2 regions of the Micromonospora sp. NPDC005254 genome follow, and region 2 is predicted to be linked to the other one. Evidence: riboswitches for the same ligand, from Rfam matches in the RefSeq annotation. Region 2 holds a riboswitch; the other holds the start of a gene.
What was found. Region 2 has a riboswitch for thiamine pyrophosphate ahead of thiE (thiamine phosphate synthase). Riboswitches for the same ligand answer to the same signal wherever they lie in the genome.

Region 1: another riboswitch for thiamine pyrophosphate. It lies ahead of ACFYPR_RS28765 (ECF transporter S component); the one in region 2 lies ahead of thiE (thiamine phosphate synthase).

Annotation. Positions count from the first base shown of each region.
Region 1 is NZ_JBIAKM010000011.1:84,828-89,641, reverse strand. Features, by position in the region: gene ACFYPR_RS28785 (DUF6328 family protein) at 1-332, opposite strand, end outside; gene ACFYPR_RS28780 (SIS domain-containing protein) at 585-1,334, opposite strand; gene ACFYPR_RS28775 (AAC(3) family N-acetyltransferase) at 1,331-1,600, opposite strand; gene ACFYPR_RS28770 (alpha/beta fold hydrolase) at 1,656-2,486, opposite strand; TPP riboswitch at 2,594-2,698, shown strand; gene ACFYPR_RS28765 (ECF transporter S component) at 2,776-3,363, shown strand; gene ACFYPR_RS28760 (ABC transporter ATP-binding protein) at 3,512-4,814, shown strand, end outside.
Region 2 is NZ_JBIAKM010000001.1:576,669-581,482, forward strand. Features, by position in the region: gene ACFYPR_RS02830 (ThuA domain-containing protein) at 1-2,668, opposite strand, end outside; TPP riboswitch at 2,959-3,068, shown strand; gene thiE (thiamine phosphate synthase) at 3,063-3,686, shown strand; gene thiO (glycine oxidase ThiO) at 3,683-4,814, shown strand, end outside.

The DNA of each region.
Region 1 (4,814 bases), on a different contig from region 2:
ACCGCGCTGACCATCGCGATCAGCATGAAGGCGAGACCGCCGGTGGCCATCCGGTGCGCGAACCGCACCAGCTCCGGCTTGCGCCCCTGACGGAACAGCGCCCGGTGGAACGCCACCGGCGAGATGATCATCGCGGTGGCGGCGGCCGCGGCGAGCAGCGCGACGATATAGACGTCCCGCTGGAACTCGCTGGTCCGGGTGAACCCGTTGCTGAACGGCAGGGTGAGCAGGAAGGCGAAGAGGATCTGCACGCCGGTCTGGGCGACCCGCAGCTCCTGCAACAGGTCGGCGAAGTTGCGCTGCCAACGCTGCTTCTCGGTCTCCTTGGACACGCGCTACCTCCGGTCAGACGGTACTGCCGGCGGTCCCAGCCGCCGGCAGCAACGCCAATGCCCCACACGGCCGAGCGCGAAACAGGCTCACGACACGTTCCGGCCATCTCCCCGTCGCCCGCCGGTCATCGCCCGGTCGCCGTGCCGTCGCCCGCCCGCCCCAAGCCGAGCCGCCCGCGCCACCCGCCGTGCCGTCGCCCGCCCGCGCCATGCCGACCGCCCGGGTCGCGCCATCGCCCGCGCCGCCGGGGGTCAGGAGCCGCGGCGGATCCGGCCGGCGTATCTGGCCTCCAGGGCCGTGTTGTGCGCGTCGCCGTCCGGGATGTTCGCCGACAGGTAGACCGGGGGCCGCTCCCCCGCTGCCAGCAACCGGGCGACGACCTCCACGGTGATCTGCTGCGCCAGCAGCGCCGCCGTGATCGAGGAGACCGCGCCGACCGCGCCACCGCCGGGCAGCGGCAGGGTCGCGTCGCCGTACGGTGCGCCGTTGTCGAGCACCACGTCGGCGAGGTCGGCCAGCTTGCGCCCGGACGGGTGGCGGGACGTCATCCGGCCGGAGTGCTGCGCCGAGGTGATCGCCACCAGCGGGTGACCATGCTCCTTGACCAGCGTGGCGAACTCGACCATCGCGCCGTTGACCCCGGAGTTCGACGCGAGCACGAAGACGTCGGCAGCCTGTACGGGGGCCAGCTCCCAGAGCCGGTGCGCCACCGCCGGGTCCCGCTCCAGCAGCGGCCCGAGACGATCGGCCGGTTCGCCGCCGAGCAGCACCAGGTCACGCAGCGCGATCCGGTTGGTGGGCACCAGACCACCCGCCCGACCGGCGATCTCCATGGCGAGGGCCTCCGAGTGCCCGGTGCCGAAGGCGTGCACCACCCCGTCGGCGCGTACCGCTTCGGCGATCAGATCGGCGGCCCGCCCGACCGCATCCCGCTGGCTGGCGGCCACCCGGCCGATCGTCTCGGTCACCACGGCCAGGTAGTCCTCGGCGCTCACACTCATGCGTCCTCCGTCGTCCGGTTGCGGGCCATCCACTGCACCGCGAAGTCGACCGCCGCCCGCTGGCGTACCAACCTCCCCGTCCCCGCGCCCACCGGGCCGCAGCGCACCGCCCCGGTGGCCTCCAGGTCCCGACCCAACGCGCCGAAGTCGCCCGCGTCGAGCCGGGGCGTACACCCAGCAGGCGCAGCTGCGCGGCGAGCGAGCGACGGGTGTCCGGCCCGCCGGCAGGTGCCGTCACGGCGCTCCTCCGCCCGGCGCCGGCCCACCCGGCGCCCGTCTGCCCGGCGTTCGTTGGCCCGGCGTGTCTCGGCACGGCACGGCTCAGGCCGTTCCGGCGATCCGGGCCAGGACCGCCTCGGCCAGCGCGGCGGGTGCGGCGTCCGGAATCCAGTGGCTCACCCCGGGCAGCGGTACGAAGCGGTAGTCACCGATGACGTTGGCGGCGCACGCCTCGGCGGCGGTCCGCCCGATGGCGACGTCCCGGTCGCTCCAGACGTAGGTGGTGGGTACCGCGACCGGGCCGACGCCGGCCAGGTCGGCGCGGGACATGGCCCGGTACCAGTTCAGGGCGGCGGTGAGCGCACCCGGCTCCCGCATCGGGTCGGCGTAGCGGTCCACCCGGGAGGCGTCACCCACCCCGCCGAGCATCTTGCGCAGCGCCGTCGCGTGCCACGCCAGCAGCACCTTCTCGGCCTTGCCCGGCTTGCGGAACAGCGCGATGTACGACGAGCGCGCCTTCTGCTGGCCGTCGGTGGCGAGGGCGTGCGCCATGGCCGCCGGGTGCGGCACGGACACCGCGGTCAACGTACGGACCCGCTCGGGGTGCGCGGCGGCCACCGCCCAGGCCACGATCGCGCCCCAGTCGTGGCCGACCAGGTGGACGGCGTCCACATCGAGCGCGTCGAGCACCGCCACCACGTCGGCGACCAGTTCCGGAATCCGGTACGCGACCACCGCCTCCGGCCGGGCACCCGGCGAGTAGCCCCGCTGGTCCAGCGCGTACGTGCGCAGCCCGGCGGCGTGCAGTGCCGGCACGACGTCGTCCCACTCCCCGCTGTGCTGCGGGAAGCCGTGCAGCAGGAGGACGGGAATGCCGTCGGCCGGGCCGCCGGTGCCTATCTCGAACGTGAGACCTCGCGCGTCGACCTGCATGATCGGCAGCCTACCCAGCCGGCCGAGCGCCGGCCCTGATGCGCGGGCGGCCGAATGCCCTGCTGGGCCGTTACCCCTGGTCGGTGCTAGCGTCACCGAGACAACTTCACATCCGACAGGGGAGCGCACAGCGCTGAGAGTGCGGGCACGCCCGCAGACCCTCGAACCTGATCTGGGTAATGCCAGCGCAGGGAGTTCGGTCGACCTCCAGCCGCGCCGTGAGTCCGGTGCCACCGGGCGCGCGGCGTGCGTCTTCTCCTGGTTCGTTCCACTGAACTGGGAGCACAGCATGGACAACACCACCAGCCGTTGGCGCACCATCGACATCGTGGTCGCCTCGGTGATCGCGGTCGCCTTCGGCGTCATCTTCTGGGCCTGGGGCCTGGTCTGGAGCGCCACCGAGGGCGCGTTCGCCTTCTTCCCGCCCGCGCAGACGCTGATCTACGGCGTCTGGCTGCTGCCGGCCGTGGTCGGCGGCCTGGTCATCCGCAAGCCCGGCGCCGCGCTCTACTGCGAGACGGTGGCCGCAGTCGTCTCCGCACTGCTGGGCAGCCAGTGGGCCGGCACGGTGATCCCCCAGGGCATCGTGCAGGGCATCGGGGCCGAGCTGGCGTTCGCCGCCTTCCGGTACCGGTCGTACCGGCTGCCGACCGCCGTGCTGGCCGGCGCGCTGACCGGTCTCAGCGCGGCGCTGTTCGACTTCTTCGTCTGGAACGTCGACTACGCGCTGGGCGACTACCGCATCCCGTACGCCCTGCTCACCATCGTCAGCGCCACGATCATCGCTGGCGTGGGCGGCTGGCTGCTCACCCGCGCCCTGGCCAACACCGGCGCGCTGGACCGCTTCCCGGTAGGCCGAAACCGCGCCCTCATCTGAGGGCGCAACTGTCCCCGTGATCAAGAGGTTTGCGTCAACGGAAGCCGGAATTCTGACGCAAACCTCTTGATCACCGGCGGGGAGACGGCGGGAAGACGGCGGGAGGACGGCCGGGAGACGGCCGGGAGGGGCAGGGAGGGGGTGTTGGGTGGGCGGGGTACTGCTGCGGGGGTTCGGGTGGCGGCATGCCGGGCGGCGGGCCTGGGCTGTGCGCGGGGTGGATCTGCGGGTCGAGGCCGGAGAACGGGTGCTGCTGCTCGGGCCCTCCGGGGCCGGTAAGAGCACCCTGCTCACCGCGCTGGCCGGGCTGCTGCCCGAGGATTCCGGTGAGCAGGAGGGCACCGTCGAGATCGACGGGCTCGACCCCCGCAAGGCGCGGGAACGGGTCGGCATCGTCTTCCAGGACCCGCAGACCCAGCTGGTGATGGCGCGCAGCGGCGACGATGTCGCGTTCGGGCTGGAGAACCGGGGCGTGCCGACGGACGAGATCTGGCCCCGGGTCGACGAAGCGCTGCGGCGGGTCGGCTTCCCGTACCCCCGCGACCGCAGCACTGCCGCGCTGTCCGGCGGCGAGCAGCAACGCCTGGCCCTGGCCGGCGCGCTTGCCCTGCGGCCCGGCCTGCTGCTGCTCGACGAGCCGACCGCCAACCTCGACCCGGACGGGGCCGCCCTGGTCCGAGGGGCGGTGGCGGGCGCGCTGGACGCCGACACCACAGTGATCCTGGTCGAACACCGGGTCGCCGAGGCGCTGCCACTGGTCGACCGGGTGGTCGTCCTGGAGCCTGGCGGCGGGGTCCGCGCGGACGGGACGCCCGAGGCGGTCTTCGCCGCGCACGGCGCTGCCCTCGCCGCCGAGGGCGTCTGGGTGCCCGGTCACCCCATCGCACCCCGCACGGCCACCGCCGCCCCTGGCGACCTGCTGCTCACCGCCGACCGGCTCGGCCTGCCGCCCCGGCTGGGCCCCACCGACCTGGCGGTACGCGCCGGAGAGGCGCTCGCCGTACGCGGACCCAACGGCGCCGGCAAGTCCACGCTGGCGCTGCTGCTCGGCGGCCTGCTCAAACCGGGCGCCGGCCGCGTCACCGCTTCGGCCGAGTTGGCCGGCGCCGACCACCGCGCTCCCCCGCACCGCTGGCGAGCGCCCGCGCTGGCCCGACGGATCGGGTCGGTCTTCCAGGACCCGGAGCACCAGTTCGTCACCGGCACCGTCTTCGACGAGCTGGCGCTCGGGCCACGCCGGACGGGTCAACCTGAGGCTGCCGTCCGGGAGACCGCCGCGGGGCTGCTGGACCGGCTGCGGCTGACCCGACTCGCGGCCGCCAACCCGTACACCCTCTCCGGTGGGGAAGCGCGGCGGCTGAGCGTGGCGACGGCCCTGGCCACGGCGCCCCGCCTGCTGATCTGCGACGAACCGACCTTCGGGCAGGACCGGCGGACCTGGCGGGAGCTGG
Region 2 (4,814 bases):
TCGCCTCGGCGCCGTGCCCGGAGGCGAGCGACGTCTGGACGGTGCCGGTGCAGCCGGTGTGCTGCTCCAGCGGGTGGGCGTGCTCGTCGTGACCGAGCAGCACCTGCAGGTTCACCCGGGCGCAGTCGATCTGCCCGTCCTCGGGGTCGGTCACCTTGACCGTGTAGCGGACCTGGTCACCCCAGTTGAAGAAGCCACCGTCCGGCGGGAACTCGATGCTCACCGTCGGTGCGGTGTTGCCCACGGTGACCGGCACGTTGGCCACCGCGGTACGGCCCTTCGGGTTGGTCACGGTGAGCTGGGCGGTGTAGTTGCCCGCCGTGGCGTACGTGTGCGTCGGGTTGGCCTCGGTGGAGGTCTGCCCGTCGCCGAAGGTCCAGGCGTAGGTGAGCGCGCCGCCGTCCGGGTCCCGGGAGCCGGCGCTGGAGAAGGCGACCGTCAACGGCGCCGGCCCCGAGGTCGGGTTGGCGGACGCCGCGGCGATCGGTGCGCGGTCGCCGGCGGTGTAGTCGATCCGGTAGATGCCGGAGTCGTCGTTGTTGCCGCCGAAGCCCGTGCCCCACTCGATCAGGTAGAGCGCGCCGTCCGGGCCGAACTCGAAGTCCATCGGCCGGATCATGCGCATACCGGTGAGCAGCTGGTTGATGTCCACCAACGACTTGCCGTCGGCGGTCATCTGCATCGTGTACATCTTGTTCTGGTTCCACTCGCCGAGCAGCGCCTTGCCGTCGTAGTAGGCCGGCCACTTGCGGGTGGAGTTGAGGTTGGCGTCGTACCGGTAGGCCGGACCGCCCATCGGGGCGCCACCGCCACCGATCTCCGGGTACCGCGCGTCACCGGCGTAGCCGTAGTCGACGGTGGCCGGGACGACCGGCGGGAGGTTGGTCAGGCCGGTGTTGTTGGGCGAGTTGTTCACCGGCGCGGCGCAGTCGAACTTCGGACCGCTCGGGCCGGACGGGAACGTGTAGTCGTTGTACGCCTCGTTCGTCCCGGTGCAGTACGGCCAGCCGTAGTTGCCGGGGGTCACGACGTTCCACTCGACCAGACCGCGGGGGCCCCGGTTCGGGTTGTCCGCGTTGGCGTCCGGCCCGTAGTCCCCGACGTACAGCGTGTCGGTCTTCGGGTCGGTGCCGATCCGGAACGGGTTGCGGAAGCCCATCGCGTAGATCTCGGGACGGGTCTTCTCGGTGCCCGGCGCGAAGAGGTTGCCGGTCGGAACGGTGTACGTCCCGTCGTCCTCCGGGTGGATCCGGATCACCTTGCCGCGCAGGTCGTTCGTGTTGGCGGAGGTGCGCTGCGAGTCGTAGTCCTGACGGCCCGGCCGCTCGTCGAGCGGCGAGTACGCGTTCGACTCGAACGGGTTGGTGTTGTCACCGGTGGCCAGGTAGAGGTTGCCGGCGCTGTCGAAGGTCATGCTGCCGCCGGCGTGGCAGCAGGTGTTGCGCTGGGTGTCGACCCGCAGCACCTGCTTCTCGCTCGCCGGGTCGATGGTGTCGCCGGTCACCGTGAACCGGGACAGCAGGTTGCGGGTGACGCCGTCGTTCGGGGCGTAGTAGAGATACACCCACTTGTTGGTGGCGAAGTCCGGGTCGAGCCGGATGCCGATGAGGCCGTCCTCGTTGCCGGTGAAGACGTCCAGGTCGACGGCGGTGACGGTGCTGCCGGTGTCGGGCTTGATGATCTGCACCCGGCCGTCGCGCTCGATGTAGAAGACCCGCCCGTCGGGGGCGATGTCCAGCTCCATCGGGTTGCTTGTGTTGCTGTCCAGCGTGACCTTTTCGAAGCTGGACGTCTTCGAGGCGCCGCAGTCGGCGTCGACCACGCCGGCCGCCGTCTGGATGCCGCCGAGCAGGTGCTTGAGGAACTCGGGCTCGGCGTACGACTCCCGGGTGTGCCCGCCGCCGGTGTACCAGGAGCGGCCACCGTCGAAGTCCTGGCACCACGCGGTCGGGTGGTCGGCGCCCATCGCGCCGGCGCCCGGGGTGTAGCTCTTCTCGTCCAGGCTGGCCAGCACGTGCACGTCCGGCCGGGGGTTGGTCTGGAAGTTGTACCACTCGTCGAACCGGGACCAGCGGTCCGGCAGTTCGGCGGTGGACGGGTGGGCGTGGTCCTCCACCTTGACGGTGGCCTGCTGGTTCTGCGGGTGGTTGGCGAAGTACGCGCCGACCAGGTCGCCGTACCAGGCCCAGCTGTACTCGGTGTCCGAGGCGGCGTGGACGCCGGCGTAACCGCCGCCGGCCCGCACGTAGCGCTCGAAGGCCGCCTGCTGGTCGGCGTCGAGGACGTCACCGGTGGTGGAGAGCCAGATCACGGCCTTGTACTTGGCGAGGTTGGCGTCGTTGAACGAGGCGCCGTCCTCAGTGGTGTCCACTGTGAACCCGTTCGCCGCGCCGAGCTGCTGGATGGCGGCGATGCCGGTGGGGATGGAGTCGTGCCGAAAGCCGGCGGTCTTGGAGAAGATTAGGACGGAGTAGGGGTCGGCCGCTGCGGCCTTCGGTGCCTTCGGCACCACCTGGGTGACCGGAGCCGCGGCCTGCGCGTCTCGCGGGGGGACCTGCGCCGCGGCCGGAGCCGCCTGCGCCGGCGACCCGAGCAGGGTCGTCGAGGCGAGCGCTAGGGAGAGCAGGGTAGCGGTGAGTGGTAAACGGGTACGACGAGAACGGGACACGCCGCCTCCAATGTCGCGGTGGACAGGAATCGCGGGGGCCGGCTGCCGAAGACCGTCCCGGATGGAGCCGGCGGGGAGGCCGTGCCAGGGCGTCCCCACCGGCATTTTGTCGAATCGCTGAACAAATTAATTCTGGTGTATCCATGTCCGGCAAGATGCCGGCCGGTAACGGTTCTGCAACGGCGTGCGACATTCCGAACAGGACCGGAGAAAGTACCCCATCGATGGGACCCTGTCCGGCCGGCGGCCGCTCCCTTGGCAGACCGGCGGAACTGTCGTACGGTGACACGCAAGTAACCCACGGGAGCCCGGTGTACCGGGCTGAGAGGGGGGCTGACAGCCCCCGACCGTCGAACCTGATCCGGGTAATGCCGGCGCAGGGAGGAGTGTTGCCGTGCCGTCCCTTGGACGACTGCATCTGATCACCGACACCCGACCCGGGCGTGACCCACTCACCGTGGTCCGGGCCGCCCTCGCGGCGGCCCGCGCCGACCTCGTCGTGCAGGTCCGGGTGGAGGACTCCGCGACCGATCGCGAGGCGTACGACCTGGCCGGCCGGGTGCTGGCGCTCTGCGCGCCGTACGGAGCGACCTGCCTGGTCAACGACCGGCTGCACGTGGCGCTCGCGGTGGGCGCCGCCGGTGGGCACGTCGGGGCCGACGACCTGCCGGTCGCCGCCGCCCGGCACGTGCTCGGCCCGACCGGCGTGCTCGGCGCCACCGCACGCGCGCCGCAGACGGCGGTCGAGGCGGTCACCGCCGGGGCCAGCTACCTGGGTGTCGGCCCATGCCACGCCACCAGCACCAAGAACGGCCTGCCGGATCCCATCGGGCCCGCGGGCGTCCGCGCCGTCGCCGACGCCGTCGACGTGCCGGTCATCGCGATCGGCGGGGTGACCGCCGACCGGGTGCCGGCGCTGCGGGCCGCCGGGGCGTACGGGGTGGCGGTGGTCGGCGCGCTCTCCGACGCCGCCGACCCCGCGCGGGCGACCGCCGACCTGCTGCGGGCGCTGGCGTGACGCGCACCGATGTGGCGGTGGTCGGCGCGGGCCCGATCGGACTGGCCATCGCGTGGCGCTGTGCCATCCGCGGGTTGCGCGTCGAGGTGCACGACCCGGCTCCCGGGTCGGGGGCGTCGGCCGTCGCCGCCGGCATGCTCTCCCCGGTCGCCGAGGCGTACTTCGGTGAGCGGCGGCTGACCGAGTTGCTGGTGGCGTCCGCCGCCCGCTGGCCCGGGTTCGCCGCCGAACTGACCGAGGCGAGCGGCACCGAGATCGGCTACCGGACCGAGGGCACCCTGATGGTCGGGCTGACCGGCGACGACCTCGCCGAGGCACGCCGGCTCTGGGCGTACCAACAGGGGTTGGGTCTGCCGGTGACGCCGCTGCGCCCCAGCGAGCTGCGCGACCGCGAACCGGCGCTCGCCCCTCGGGTGCGCGGCGGCGCGCTCGCGCCCACCGACCACCAGGTCGATCCCCGGCTGCTGGTGCCGGCGCTGCGCACGGCCGCGCAGCGGGCCGGCGCGGTGCTCGTGCCGCAGCCGGTCCGGCGGCTGTCCGACGTGGACGCGGGGGTCACCGTGGTCGCCGCCGGCTGCGGGGCCGGCGCGCTCACCGGCATGCCCGTGCGGCCGGTGAAGGGCCAGATCCTCCGGCTGCGCGCGCCCGGCGGCGTCGCGCCGGGCTTCCGGCACGTGATCCGGGGGTACGCCGACGGCGAGCACGTCTACCTGGTGCCCCGCGCCGACGGCGAGGTGGTCCTCGGCGCGACGGTCGAGGAGCGGGCGGACACCAGCGTCACCGCCGGCGCGGTGCTGCGGCTGCTGCGCGCCGGTGTCGACCTGCTGCCCGAGCTGACCGAGTACGACCTGGTCGAGGCGGTCGCCGGTCTGCGGCCCGCAACGCCGGACAACGCGCCGATCCTCGGGCCGCTGCCCGGCCGGCCGGACGTCCTGGCCGCCACCGGGCACCACCGGCACGGCATCGTGCTCACCCCGATCACCGCCGAGAAGATCGCCGACCTGGTGACCACCGGCGTGCCCGACCCGCTGCTCGCGCCCTTCGGCGCGGATCGGTTCGCCGTCGCGTCGTCGACCGGGACCGGCGACGCGGCACGGCTCGGCGCGGGCGACGTGAGCGGACGCCGGT